Regions from separate parts of the Streptomyces nodosus genome, predicted to be linked through region 2. Evidence: riboswitches for the same ligand, from Rfam matches in the RefSeq annotation. Region 2 holds a riboswitch; each other region holds the start of a gene.
The links. Region 2 has a riboswitch for cobalamin ahead of CP978_RS30485 (CbtB domain-containing protein). Riboswitches for the same ligand answer to the same signal wherever they lie in the genome.
Positions count from the first base shown of each region.

Region 1 (4,272 bases), 6.3 Mb from region 2:
GATGACGCCGCCGCCGTTGGCCCGCATATGGGCGATCTCCTGCTGCATGCTGTGCAGGACACCGTTCAGATTGACGTCCAGCACGGAGTGCCACACCGCCAGGTCCAGATCGCCGACCGGGGTGGGTTTGCCGAAGACGCCGGCGTTGTTGTGCGCGATATGCAGGCCGCCGTGGCGCTCCACCGTGGTGCGGACCAGACGCTCCATGTCCTCGGGCCGGGTGACGTCGGCGACGACCGCTTCGGCGGTGCCGCCGTCCTCCTCGTCGACGAGTCGCACGGTCTCCTCGATGGACTCGAGCCGGGCGCCGGCGGCGACCACGGTGGCGCCCTCACGGGCGAAAGCCCTGGCGCCGGCCCGGCCGATGCCGGATCCCGCGCCGGTGACGACGACGACCTTGTCCTTGAAACGGGCGGTCATGGGGGAAGCTCCTCGGTACCTGTCGTAGCGGACGGAATTACTTTGTCAGGCGGCCATGGCTCACCGCTTCAGGGTTCGAGGGAGAAAGCGTCGAGCGCCCCCCCGTGGATTCCCGTCGTGGGCAGGGGACTTGGCGTCGTCGGCGAACAGCCGTCGGCCACCCCTCCGGGTGTCGTGGCGGGCACGGATTGGTTGCGGTGCGGAGTTCTCGTCATGCTGCCGCCCGGGTGTGCGGCAGCATGACGAGCATGGGCAGAGACCGTTATGTCGACTTCTTGCGTGCGTGGGCGATCGTCCTGGTGGTGCTCGGCCACTGGCTGATCACCGGCCTGGTCCGGGAGAGCGACGGACGGATCACCGCGCCCGAGTTGTTGGCGACGGTCCCTTGGACGCAGTGGCTGACTCTGGGCTTTCAGATCATGCCGCTGTTCTTCCTGGCCGGCGGTCACGCCGCGGGGGGCTCCTGGTCGCGGGCGCGCGCGGCGGGTGGTTCCGCGGCCGGCTGGGTGGGACGGCGGTCGTTGCGGCTGCTGCTTCCGGCGGGCGCCTACAGCGGTCTTGTGCTGCTCGCCGTCGGGATCTGTGCGGCGGTCGGTGTGGATGCGGGCACGCTTGCGCTCGTGGGCTGGGCGATGGGCATGCAGTTCTGGTTCCTTCCGGTGTACCTGCTGCTCAGTGCCCTGACGCCGCCGCTGTATGCGGCACATCGGCGCTGGGGGCTGCGCGCCGCCGTGGTCATGGGCATGGGGGCCGCGGCCGTCGGGGTGCTGGTGGTGACGGTGCACGCGCCGTTTGCCGGTCTGGTCAACTACGTCCTGGTGTGGGGCGTGGCCTATCAGTTGGGCTTCTGCTGGCGGGACGGTCTGCTGACGCGTCGTCGGCGGGTGCCGGCCGCGATGGCGGTGGGCGGTGGGGCGGCGTTCGCGGCGCTGGTCGGTCTCGGGCCGTTCCCGGTCAGTCTGATCCTTGTGACGGGGCAGACGCCCAGCAACACCGACCCGCCGTCGCTGGCGATGCTGGCGTGGGTGGTGGCCCAGACCGGCGTGTGTCTGCTGGTCGCGCCAGCCGTGCGGAGGCTTCTGGACCGCGCGTGGGTGTGGCGTCTGGTGCGGCCGGTCGGCGGTGCGAGCCTGACGCTGTATCTGTGGCACATGCTGCCGGTGCTGGTCGTGGCCGCCGCGTTCTACCTGACCGACCTCGCGCCCGAGCCCGTCTTCGGGTCCGCCGGGTGGTGGGCGCTGCGGGTGCCGTGGCTGCTGGTGCTCGGGCTTGTGCTCGCCGGTCTCGCGGCGGCGCTGCGACCGCTGGAGCGGAAGCTGGCCACGCTGTACGAACGGACCCGCCCGGATGCCGGTCTGCGCCGCTCCTGGCCGCTGTGGCTCGGCCTCGCCGTGAACGTCGCCGCCCTGTCCCGCTTCGCCGTGCAGGGATTCGCGTACGAGGGTCGCTTCCCGGTGCTGCCCTCGCTGGGTCTCGTCCTGGGAATGGGGCTGTTGCTGCTGCCGGGCCGGAGCCGGACGGTGCCGGAGCGTCCCGTGCGGCGCGAGGCCGACCTGGAGGAGGCCGCCTGATCCGGTGGCCGCAGCACGGGGCTGATAGCGTGTCGCCGCCGTGGTGTACGGGAAACCGGTCGAAAGCCGGTGCGGCCCTCGCCACTGTAGCTGCGGAGTTCCGCGGCCCTCGCCGACCGCTCCACGGAGCGGTCGGGGCCACTGGGTGGATCGGGAACGAGCCGTCCGGGAAGGCCGGCCGTGGAATGTCGATGCAGAAGCCAGGAGACCGGTCACGGCGCGACATGTTCCACGAGGGTTTTGGAGAACACGTGCCCAGCGGTCCCCTGCGTCCGTTTCGATCTCGACGGTCCATACGTCCCACGCGTCCCACGCGTCCGGTGCGTTCGGCGCGCTCCGGTCTCGCCGCCGCGGCGCTCCTGCTCGTCGGTGCGCTCGGCGCCTGCACGGGCGCACCCGCGGCCGACGAGTCCGCCGCCACGTCCGGGAGCGGCCGGCCCGCGCCGGTGAGCGTGAGCAGCTGCGGCGTCACCACGACCGTCGCGGCACCCCCCAACCGGCTGGTCACCCTGAACCAGGGCGCCACCGAAGTGGCCCTGGCACTCGGCCTGGAGTCCCGGATGGCCGGAACGGCCTACCTGGACGACGCTATCCCGGCGAAGTGGAAGGCGGCCTACGACAGCGTCCCGGTGCTGGCCAAGGAGTACCCGAGCAAGGAAAAGCTCCTGGCGGCGCACCCGGACTTCCTCTACGCCTCCTACTCCAGCGCGTTCACCGACAAGGTGGCGGGCACTCAGGCGGAGCTGAGAACCGAGGGCATCGCGTCGTATCTGTCGAGGCTCGGCTGCCCCGGCGGCAAGCAGGCGCCGCCGCCGTCCTTCCAGACGGTGTGGGACGAACTGGCCGACGTCGCCGAGGTCTTCGGTGTCGCGCCGCGTGCGGCCGCCCTCCAGAAGGAGCAGAAGCGGCAGCTCTCCGCGCTCGAGGCCACGGCGGCGGGCAAGGGCCTGAAGGTGTTCTGGTACGACTCGGACACCAAGACCCCCTACGTCGGTGCCGGCCACGGCGGCCCCCAGCTGCTGCTCGACGCCGTAGGCGCCCGCAACGTCTTCGGCGCGCTGCCCGGTGGCTGGCAGCACGCGAGCTGGGAGAAGGTGATCGCCGCGGACCCGGACGTCATCGTGCTCGCGGACGCCGACCGGGACACCGCACAGTCCAAGATCGACTATCTGGAGCACGATCCTGTGCTGAGCAAGCTCACGGCTGTCCGGCACCATGCCTTCGTGGTCGTGCCGTTCTCCGAGACGACACCCGGTGTACTGCTCGCCGACGGCGCCGCCCGGCTCTCGGCCGGTCTCAGCAAGGTGCACCCGCGTTCATGACCGCGGCCGACCGCATCGCCGCACGGCCGGCAGGCCCGAGTCGTGCGGCGGTGGCCCTGGCCGTCGCTGCGGTCCTGCTGCCGGCCGTCGCCCTGGCCGGCCTCGCCGTGGGATCCGTCCATGAGCCGCCGGGCGTGGTGGCCGACGTAGTCCTGCGCCGGCTCGGCCTCGGCAGCGCCCCGGTCACGCTGCTGGACGACCAGATCGTCTGGCAGCTGCGGCTGCCCCGGGTCCTGGGGGCCGCGGCGACGGGCGCGGGCCTCGCGATGTGCGGCGCGGTGCTGCAGACCCTGACGGGGAACGATCTGGCAGACCCCTATCTGCTCGGAATCTCCGACGGGGCGGCCGTCGGCGCGGTCACCGTGATCGTCCTCGGCGTCGGAGCCACCGGCGCCGCGGCCACCGGCGCGCTCTCGGCGGCCGCCTTCGTGGGCGCCCTGCTCGCGGTGGTCGTCGTGCTGACCCTGGCCGGTGCGCGCACCTGGTCCCTGCCGGCCGCTCGGACCGTGCTGGCCGGTATCGCGGTGGGGCAGATGTGCGCCGCGTACACCTCGTTCGTGGTGCTGGTCCTCGGCGACCGCGATGCCGCGCGGGGCGTCATGGAGTGGACGCTGGGCTCGGTGGCCGGCGTGCGGTGGCACACGGCGCTCTTCCTGACCGCGGTGGCCGTCCTCGGCACGCTGGTCATGGTCACGGCCGCCCGGGACCTGGACGCGTTCGCGTTCGGTGAGACCGCGGCCCGCTCCTTCGGCGTCCCTGTCGAACGTGTCCGCTGGGCCCTGATCGCCACGGCCGCGCTGGTGACCGCGTGTCTGGTCGCCCACACCGGGGTCATCGGATTCGTCGGCCTGGTCGTACCGCATGTCGTCCGCCTGGTCTGCGGCCCGCGCCATGCCCTGCTGCTGCCGATGTCGGCGCTGCTCGGCGCGTCGCTGCTGGTGGGCAGTGACATCGTGGCG
Region 1 is NZ_CP023747.1:544,180-548,451, forward strand. Features, by position in the region: gene CP978_RS02785 (SDR family NAD(P)-dependent oxidoreductase) at 1-420, opposite strand, end outside; gene CP978_RS02790 (acyltransferase family protein) at 669-1,991, shown strand; cobalamin riboswitch at 2,016-2,221, shown strand; gene CP978_RS02795 (ABC transporter substrate-binding protein) at 2,312-3,313, shown strand; gene CP978_RS02800 (FecCD family ABC transporter permease) at 3,310-4,272, shown strand, end outside.
Region 1: another riboswitch for cobalamin. It lies ahead of CP978_RS02795 (ABC transporter substrate-binding protein); the one in region 2 lies ahead of CP978_RS30485 (CbtB domain-containing protein).

Region 2 (4,272 bases):
TCACGGCTGGGCGGCACCTGCCCGCTGTGGACGGTGTACGAGGCGTTCTCGGCGCCGGGCCGCATCCTCACCCAGGTGGCCGAGATGCCGGACGGCAAGCGGTACTTCTGGATCGCGCGGACCATCACCCGGGGTGGTTTCGGGCACCAGGCGCCGCGTGCCGAGTTCGCCCTGGCGCTCGGCTGCGAACTGCGCCACGCGCACCGGCTGGTCTACGCCCAGGGCATCGCGCTGGACGATCCCCGTGCGGCCACCCCGATCGGTCTGGGCTGCCGGATCTGCGAACGCCGCGACTGTGCCCAGCGAGCCCGTCCCCCGGCCGGCGGACGGCTCTCCATCGACCCCGACCGCCGTACCTATGTGCCGTATCCGGTGGAGACCCACGGCCCTTGACCGCGAAGGGGACGACGGCGGCACCGGCCGCCGTCCGGAGGAACGACCGCGACCGATGGAGGAACGACCGCGTGACCAGCCGTGTCACTCTCATCTCGCCCGCCACGAGCCCCTCGCTGCGGCGGGCCCGCTTCGACGACGGGGACTCGATCGACGCCGGCGGTGCGGCGCGGGCCCGTGCGGCGGCGGGCGCCCTGCGCGAGGCCGGCCGGGTGCTGGTCTCCCCTACCGTGCGCTGCCGGGAGACGGCGGGGGCCCTCGGCCTGGACGCCGTGGAGGCGCGGGAACTGACGGGTCTGGAGGTCGGCCGCTGGCGGGGCCGGACCCTGGACGAGGTCGCCGCCGCGGAACCGGAGGCGGTGGCCCGCTGGCTCGCCGACCCGGCCGCCGCCCCGCACGGCGGGGAGTCGGTGCAGGACATCTGTGGCCGGGTCGCGCGATGGCTGGACGCCTCGGCCCCGGCGCAGGGGCACACGCTCGCCGTGGTGGAACCGGAGGTCGTGCGGGCCGCGGTGGTCCATGTGCTGGGCGCGGGCACGCCGGCGTTCTGGCGCCTCGATGTGCCGCCGCTGACCGCGACCGAGCTGACCGGACGGGTCGGCCGCTGGAATCTGCGGCTCGGCCGCCCCCTGGACGCGCCGGGGACCGGTCGCTGACCCGGAGGCGCACGGGCCGTCGCGGGCGGGCCGGTGGGCGTGGCTCGCCGGCACCCGGGGCAACAGAAGAGGGCCCCGTGCGCTTCCGCGTCCGGGGCCCTCTCGTGTCTCGGGTCGCGTCAGCTCGATGCGGCGACCGCCCGGCCCGCGGCGGCTGTCGCCGGCCTGGGGTTCAGCAGCCGCTCGGCCGCCTCACCGAAGAGCAGGCCGAAGGCGCCCCACAGTGTGATCTGCGTGGCCAGGGCGGAGAGCCGGAACCGCCACAGCAGGGCGGCCGGGAAGTCCTTCGGCACCTCGTTGACGGTCGGCAGGAAGGCGTACGCCAGACCGATCACCACCAGGAAGCCGGCCGCCGCGGCGACGCTGGCGTACCAGGTGCCCAGCCGGGGTGCGAGCTGCTTGCCCACCAGGGTGGCGGCGATCGCGAGCAGCACGCTGAGCACCATCATCAGGAAGTACAGGGTGGTCCGCTTGCCGATGGTGTCGGGCTCGCCGACCGACGGCGGGTTGGCCGGGTACTTCAGGAACGGCACGACATAAACGGCCAGCAGCGCGCAGCCGGACAGCAGCAGCGCGGTCGCCCGCGCGGTGAAGCGGCCGACACGGCCGAGCGCGAAGCAGTAGGCGAGAGCGGCGATGCCGCCGAAGGCGACCCCGTAGACCAGCACACCGGTGGCCAGACCGGCGGTGGACTGCAGGGAGCGGGAGACGACCTCGACCTCGTGCTCATGGCCGTGTGCGTGGGCCTCCTCGAAACCGATGGCACTGTCGACGCTCGGTTCGCCCAGGAAGTAGGCGACGATCAGGGCGAGCACACCGGCGGCCAGGCCGGCGAGCATGCCCCGCACAAGGAGGTTTCTTACCGTTGCGGAGTTCATGGGCGCGGCGTCCTCCGGATCAGTGGCAGGGGAAGCCGAGCAGGTGGCGGGCGTCGTGCACCCATTCGTGCACGTCCGTGCCGCTGAACACGGAGGTGGCGCCCTGTTCGGCGCCGACGAAGTACAGCAGGACCAGCATCAGGATGCCGAAGAAGACGGCCCAGGGAGCTATCGCCTTCAGCGGCAGCGTGGCGGGAACGACGGGGGTGGTGGCTGTCGGCTGGGCGACGGTCTGCGCCATGGCAGGACCTCCTCTGGGAGTTCGCGTCCCATCTCGGTGGTGCACAGGACGACGGCCACGGGTCTGACTCACGAACCACCCCGCCGCACGGGGTGCTCGTACACAGTGGCGCGACCGTGCCGGACTTTCACCGGCTTCCGTCTCGCCGTCGTCGATTTCGAGGAGACGGTACCGCGTGTCGGGTGCATGGCCAAGACCGTCCTCGGCTGCCGTGATCTTCTTCTCGCACCAGGTGACCGGGGGGCGTCGTCGCCGGGCCGGGATGCCTCACTCGGAGTACCTCCGGCGTGGAATACGCGGGGCTGCCCGCCCGTTGGGGTCGGCTGTGATCGAGTGGATCCGGGGCACGGCAGGACGACGAGCACGGAGGGATCGGGACCGATGGGCGACGGCACGAGCACGGGCGGCGGGAACAGGCTGAAGGCGAGCGTGGGGCGGTACGGCATCTGGAGTCTGGGACTGCGCTCGGAGGACCCCGCCCGGCGCGGCGAACTGGCCGAGGCCGCCGCCGAACTGGAGGAACTCGGCTTCGGGGCGGTCTGGCTGGGCGGCAGCAGCGGCGTGGAGCACGCGGTTCCGCTCCTCGGGGCGACCTCACGTCTCGTCGTGGCGACCGGCATCCAGAGCATCTGGCAGTACGAGGCGGCCGAGACCGCGGCACGCTTCGACGCGCTGGAGACGTCGCATCCCGGGCGCTTTCTGCTCGGCCTGGGTGTGAGCCACGCCCGGCTGACGGACCGCTATCGCCGCCCGTACTCGGCCATGGTCGAGTACCTCGACGCGCTCGACGCCGCCGGGGTGCCCGCCGAAAGCCGTGTCCTGGCGGCGCTCGGCCCGAAGATGCTGGAGCTGTCCCGGGACCGGGCCGCCGGTGCGCACCCGTATCTGGTGACGCCAGAGCACACCACCCTGGCCCGGGGGATCCTGGGCGACGCCCCGCTGCTGGCTCCGGAGGCCAAGGTGGTCCTGGACACGGACCCGGAGCGGGCACGGGCGACGGCCCGTCAGGCCCTCGCCCTCTATCTGACGCTGCCGAACTACACCAACATGTTCCTCCGGTTCGGGTTCACCGAGGACGACCTCACGAACGGGGGCAGCGACCAGTTGATCGACGCGCTGTTCGCCTGGGGCGACGAGCAGCGGATCCGGGAGCGGATCGAGGCCTTCCATGCGGCGGGCGCGGACCATGTGGCGCTCCAGTTGGTCGACGACGGCCCCCGTGACGCGCTCCCCCGGGCCGCCTGGCGCCGTCTGGCGGAGCTGCTGCGCTGACGGGCGACCGGCGTTGTCAGTGCCCCGGCCTACGGTGGCAACCGACCGCCCAGGTTCCCTCACAAGAACGGGAGATCCCATGACGACCCTGCCCGACCGGCCGCACACCGCGCTGCTCGTCATCGACGTCCAGAACGGGGTGGTGGAGCACTGCCACGACCTCGACGGTGTGGTCACCAACATCAGCACCCTGATCGACCGGGCTCGCGCGCAGGACGTGCCCGTGGTGTGGGTGCAGCACTCCGACGCCGAGCTGGAACGGGGCAGCGAGTCCTGGCAGTTCGTGCCGAAGCTGGTCCGCCGTGCGGAGGAGCCGGTCGTCCACAAGCGCTACACGGACTCCTTCGAGGACACCGATCTGGGGTCGGTGCTCGCCGAGCGCGGGGTGGGCCGGCTCGTCGTCACGGGCGCCCAGACCGACGCCTGCATCCGCTCGACCCTCCATGGGGCTTTCGTACGCGGCTATGACGTCACTCTGGTCGGCGACGCGCACACCACGGAGGACCTCACCGCGTACGGTGCGCCCGCACCGGAGCAGGTGATCGCGCACACCAATCTCTACTGGGGGGAGCAGCGCGCACCGGGGCGCCGCGGGGGGACCGTCACCACGGCGGAGGTGTCCTTCGCGGCGCGCGACGGGGGCTGAGCGGCCGGGGGTACGGCGGACCGGTGATGACTACCCGGCCCCGGTGGATCCGTCGGCAGGGTGCTCGGGCAGCGTCTGCTCGGTCCAGATGCACTTGCCGTTGGGGATCTGGCGGGTGCCCCAGCGTTGGCTGAGCGCGGCGACGAGCTGGAGTCCTCGGCCGCCCTCGTCGGTCTCGCCGGCCCG
Region 2 is NZ_CP023747.1:6,862,505-6,866,776, reverse strand. Features, by position in the region: gene CP978_RS30500 (short-chain fatty acyl-CoA regulator family protein) at 1-393, shown strand, start outside; gene CP978_RS30495 (histidine phosphatase family protein) at 465-1,049, shown strand; gene CP978_RS30490 (CbtA family protein) at 1,169-1,927, opposite strand; gene CP978_RS30485 (CbtB domain-containing protein) at 1,947-2,168, opposite strand; cobalamin riboswitch at 2,204-2,359, opposite strand; gene CP978_RS30480 (LLM class F420-dependent oxidoreductase) at 2,550-3,440, shown strand; gene CP978_RS30475 (cysteine hydrolase family protein) at 3,520-4,086, shown strand; gene CP978_RS30470 (SpoIIE family protein phosphatase) at 4,117-4,272, opposite strand, start outside.

Region 3 (4,272 bases), 270 kb from region 2:
CTCCTTCCCTCAGGAGAAGCGATGACCACCACTGCTCTGCCCCGCCCCGTCCGCGTTCTCGCGCCGCTGGGCGACCGTCATGGGGAGATCCTCACGCCCGCCGCCCTGGACTTCCTCGGTCAGCTGGTCGCGGCCTTCGGCCCGCGCCGCCGGGACCTGCTGAAGGAACGCCTCCGCCAGGTGATGCGCCTGACCAGTGGCACCCCGCTCGACTTCCCGATGGTCACCTCCGCCGTCCGCGCCGACGACTCCTGGCGCGTCGCCCCGCCCGCTCCCGGCCTGCTCGACCGACGCGTGGAGATCACCGGGCCTCCGGAGCGCCGTATGACGGTCAACGCCCTCAATTCCGGGGCCCGGGTGTGGATGGCCGACTTCGAGGACGCAACCGCTCCCACCTGGGAAAACGTCATCGACGGCCAGCTGAACCTGCTGGCCGCCGTCGAGCGGCGGATCGACTTCACCTCCGAGGAGGGCAAGGAGTACCGGCTCGGCGACCGGCCCGTCACCCTCATGGTCCGGCCGCGCGGCTGGCACCTCGAGGAGGAACACCTGGAGCACGAGGGCCGGCCCCTGCCCGCCGCCCTGGTGGACTTCGGCCTGTACTTCTTCCACTGCGCCCAGCGGCAGATCGACGCCGGGTACGGCCCGTACTTCTATCTGCCGAAGCTGGAGAACCGCTACGAGGCCCGGCTGTGGAACGACGTCTTCGTGCTCGCCCAGGAACTGCTCGGCATCCCCCGGGGCACCGTCCGCGCCACCGTCCTCATCGAGACGATCACCGCCGCGTTCGAGATGGAGGAGATCCTCTACGAGCTGCGGGAGCACAGCGCCGGGCTCAACGCGGGCCGCTGGGACTACCTGTTCAGCGTGATCAAGACGTTCGGGCACCGCACCGACTTCCTGCTGCCGGACCGTGCCAAGGTCACCATGACCGCGCCCTTCATGCGGGCGTACACCGAGCTCCTGGTGCGCACCTGCCACCGGCGCGGCGCCCACGCCATCGGGGGCATGGCCGCCCAGGTGCCCAGCAGGGATCGGAGGGCCGACGAGGCGGCGCTCGCCAAGGTACGGCTGGACAAGGAGCGGGAGGCCGAGGACGGCTTCGACGGATCCTGGGTCGCCCATCCGGCACTGGTGCCCGTGTGCCGTGAGGTGTTCGACGGTGTCCTCGGCGACCGGCCGCACCAGATCGACCGGACGCGGGACGACGTCGAGGTGACACCGGCGGAGCTGCTGTCGGTCCGCCGGATCGCCGGACCGCCCACGGCGGAGGGTGTGCGCCTGAACATCGCGGTCGCACTGCGCTACTTCGCCGCCTGGCTGCGCGGGCAGGGCGCCGTCGCCCTCCACGGCCTCATGGAGGACGCGGCCACCGCCGAGATCGCCCGGGTGCAGATCTGGCAGTGGCTGCGGCACCGGGTGATCGACCGGGAGACGGTCCTGCGGCTGCTCGACGAGGAGACCGCGGCCCTGGGCGCCGAGGACCCCTGGGCGCCGGTGGAGGAAGTGCGGTCGCTGTTCGAACGCACCGCGCTCCGCGGCGAGCTGCCCCCGTTCTTCACCCCGGAGGCCTACTCCCGTCACCTCGTGCGGCGCGCGGAGCTCGCGTCATGAGCGGGCGGATCCGGCGGGTCGGTATGATCCGCAGCCAGGACCGGTCCGGCTTCGCGGTCAACGCCCTTCTGCTGCCGCATTTCACGGGTCGACACAACATCTGGGGTGATGTCACCCAACCTCATCTAGATGTAGTGTTGCTCCTGCTGGTGGTTCGCCGGGCACTCAGGTGTCCGGCGAGGCAAGAGGGAACCCGGTGGGAATCCGGGACTGCCCCGCAGCGGTGAGCGGGAACGACCGCCGTCATACGCACTGGGCCCCCTGAGAAGGGCCTGGGAAGCGACGGTCAGTAGGAGTCTCGTACGACACGAGACGGGCCCGCGAGTCCGAAGACCTGCCACCGGCGCGTACACCGAGAAGCGGTGCACGCGCTCCGAGGCTCCGAGGGAGGGCCGCGTGGCAGACGCAGGCCCCGGGTCGGGCGTGACCGTTTCCCGCCACTGCCCCGGCGCCCCGCCGTGCCCGCCGCGACGCTCCTCCCCTCCCGGTCCTCGGAACCGACACGGGAACGAGCGAGAGGAGGCGGCGACCGTTGAGCGGCCTCGTGTATTTCTCCAGTGTCTCGGAGAACACGAACCGCGGACGAGAACCACGACTTCTTCTCCGGCTCCGGCTCGTCCTATGTGATGGGCACGGCGGAGGACACCGCCGACGACGACTGGAACTTCTGAGAGGCTCTCATGTCCGGCAATGCCGGTGTGCCCGCGCCCCGGGCCACCTCCCCCTCCTACGGCCCCTGTGTGCTGCTCAAGCACGGCGAGATCTTCCTCAAGGGCCACAACCGTCACTGCTTCACCGAGCGGCTGCACGACAATCTGCGGGTCGCGCTGCGCGGGATCGGCGGCTCCACCTGGATCAAGACCGCCCAGAACGTCACCGTGCTGGGCGGACAGGTCCCCCAGGAGGCGCTGGTGGAACGGGCGCGCAGGGTGATCGGCTTCAACTCCGTGGAGCCGGCCCAGCGGGTGCCCAGCACCCTGGAGGAGATCACCCGGGCGGCCGTCGAGGCGCTGCGCACGCTGAGCGCCGAGCGGCCGGGGCGCGGTTTCGCGGTCCGGGTGAAGCGGCGGGACAAGCAGTTCCCGCTGACCTCCTCCCGGATGGCGGCGCATCTGGGGGCCCGTGTCCTGGAGGAACTTCCGGGCCTGCATGTCGACCTCACCCGGCCGGACATCACGCTGGCCGTCGAGATCGACCGCAAGGAGACCTATCTCTCCTGGACCCGATACCCCGGTCTGACGGGCCTGCCCGTCGGGTCCAGCGGGCGTGCCCTGGTGCTGCTGTCCGGCGGCTATGACTCCCCGGTGGCCGCCCACCGTGCCATGCGGCGCGGTCTGTCCTGCGAGTTCGTGCACTTCAGCGGGGCTCCTTACACCAACCCGGCGTCGGTCTACAAGGCGTATGCCCTCGCCCGGGAGCTGAACCGCAGCCAGCCGCCCGGCCGGCTGCATGTCATCGCCCTCGGCAAGGCCCAGAAGCAGCTGGCGGTGGCCGGTGCGGGACGCCTCCAGGTCGTCGCCCAGCGGCGGCTGATGGTGCGCACCGCCTCGGCGCTGGCCGCCCGGACGGGGGCGCAGGCCCTGGTCACCGGCGACAGCCTGGGGCAGGTGGCGAGCCAGACGCTGGCCAATCTGGTGGCGGTGGACGAGGCGTCCGCCCTGCCGATCCTGCGTCCGCTGATCGGCTGGGAGAAACAGGAGATCATCGACGAGGCACGGTCCATCGGCACGGCCGAGATCTCGACCCTGCCCGACGAGGACTGCTGCCGGCTCCTCGCCCCGCCCCGCGCCAGCACCCGGGCCGGGCTGCCCCAGCTGCGCGCGGTGGAGAAGCGGCTGGACCTCGACGAGGTGACGGCGGCCCTGCTGGACAACGTCCAGGTGATGCTGCCCGGCGAGGACGCCGACGCCGCCCCCGAGGTCTCCCCCGGCTGCCCCGCGCCGACGCCCGCGTAACCCTCCTCGGCTCCGGCCGGCACCGCCCGCCGGTCCGGCCCGCCCACCAGGCGCCGGGCGGACCGGCGCGTCAGGGGCGCGACCGGTTCTCCTCACCGGGCGGCGTCCCGGTGCCGGCGCAGCAGGGTCGCTATCGCGCAGCGCAGACAGTCGCCTCCCTCGTCGCGGTGCGCCGCCTCGCCCGGGGGAGAGTGTTCCGGGCAGGCGGTCGGCACCGTGCCGTCCTGCTCCCGGCACCGCACCGGATCCCCGACCAGCCGTTCCAGCTCCGTCAAGAACTGTTCGGTCCGCCTCACCTGCTGGGTGAGCACCCTCACTCGGGCGCTCTGCCCGCCGATCTGCCGTCGGCTGGCGACCAGTTGGTCGTACGTCTCCGGGGTGAGGACGACCGCCTCACGGCCGTCGAGGGTGATGCGGTGCGCCTGGACATGTCTGGTCACTGTCTTCCTCCACTGCTCGCCCGGACGGTCCGGGGCGGCTCGGCCGGTCCGCTGTGTCCTGCCCGTTCTCCGGCACATGTCGGTGCCGGAGAACGTCAGAGGGCCCCCGGATGGTTCCGAAGGGCCCTCTGACGTCGGGAAGAAGCCGGTGCGCGGCCGAAAAGGCCCGCCTGGTCGAGGCGGTCGCGGACGTCGGCTCGGACGGGCGCCGCACCGGGGCTCAGCGGTGGCGGAACTCCGGCGGTCGCTTGTCCGCGAAGGCG
Region 3 is NZ_CP023747.1:7,129,635-7,133,906, reverse strand. Features, by position in the region: gene aceB (malate synthase A) at 22-1,614, shown strand; cobalamin riboswitch at 1,748-1,970, shown strand; gene thiI (tRNA uracil 4-sulfurtransferase ThiI) at 2,295-3,569, shown strand; gene CP978_RS31745 (hypothetical protein) at 3,662-4,009, opposite strand; gene CP978_RS31740 (enoyl-CoA hydratase) at 4,230-4,272, opposite strand, start outside.
Region 3: another riboswitch for cobalamin. It lies ahead of thiI (tRNA uracil 4-sulfurtransferase ThiI); the one in region 2 lies ahead of CP978_RS30485 (CbtB domain-containing protein).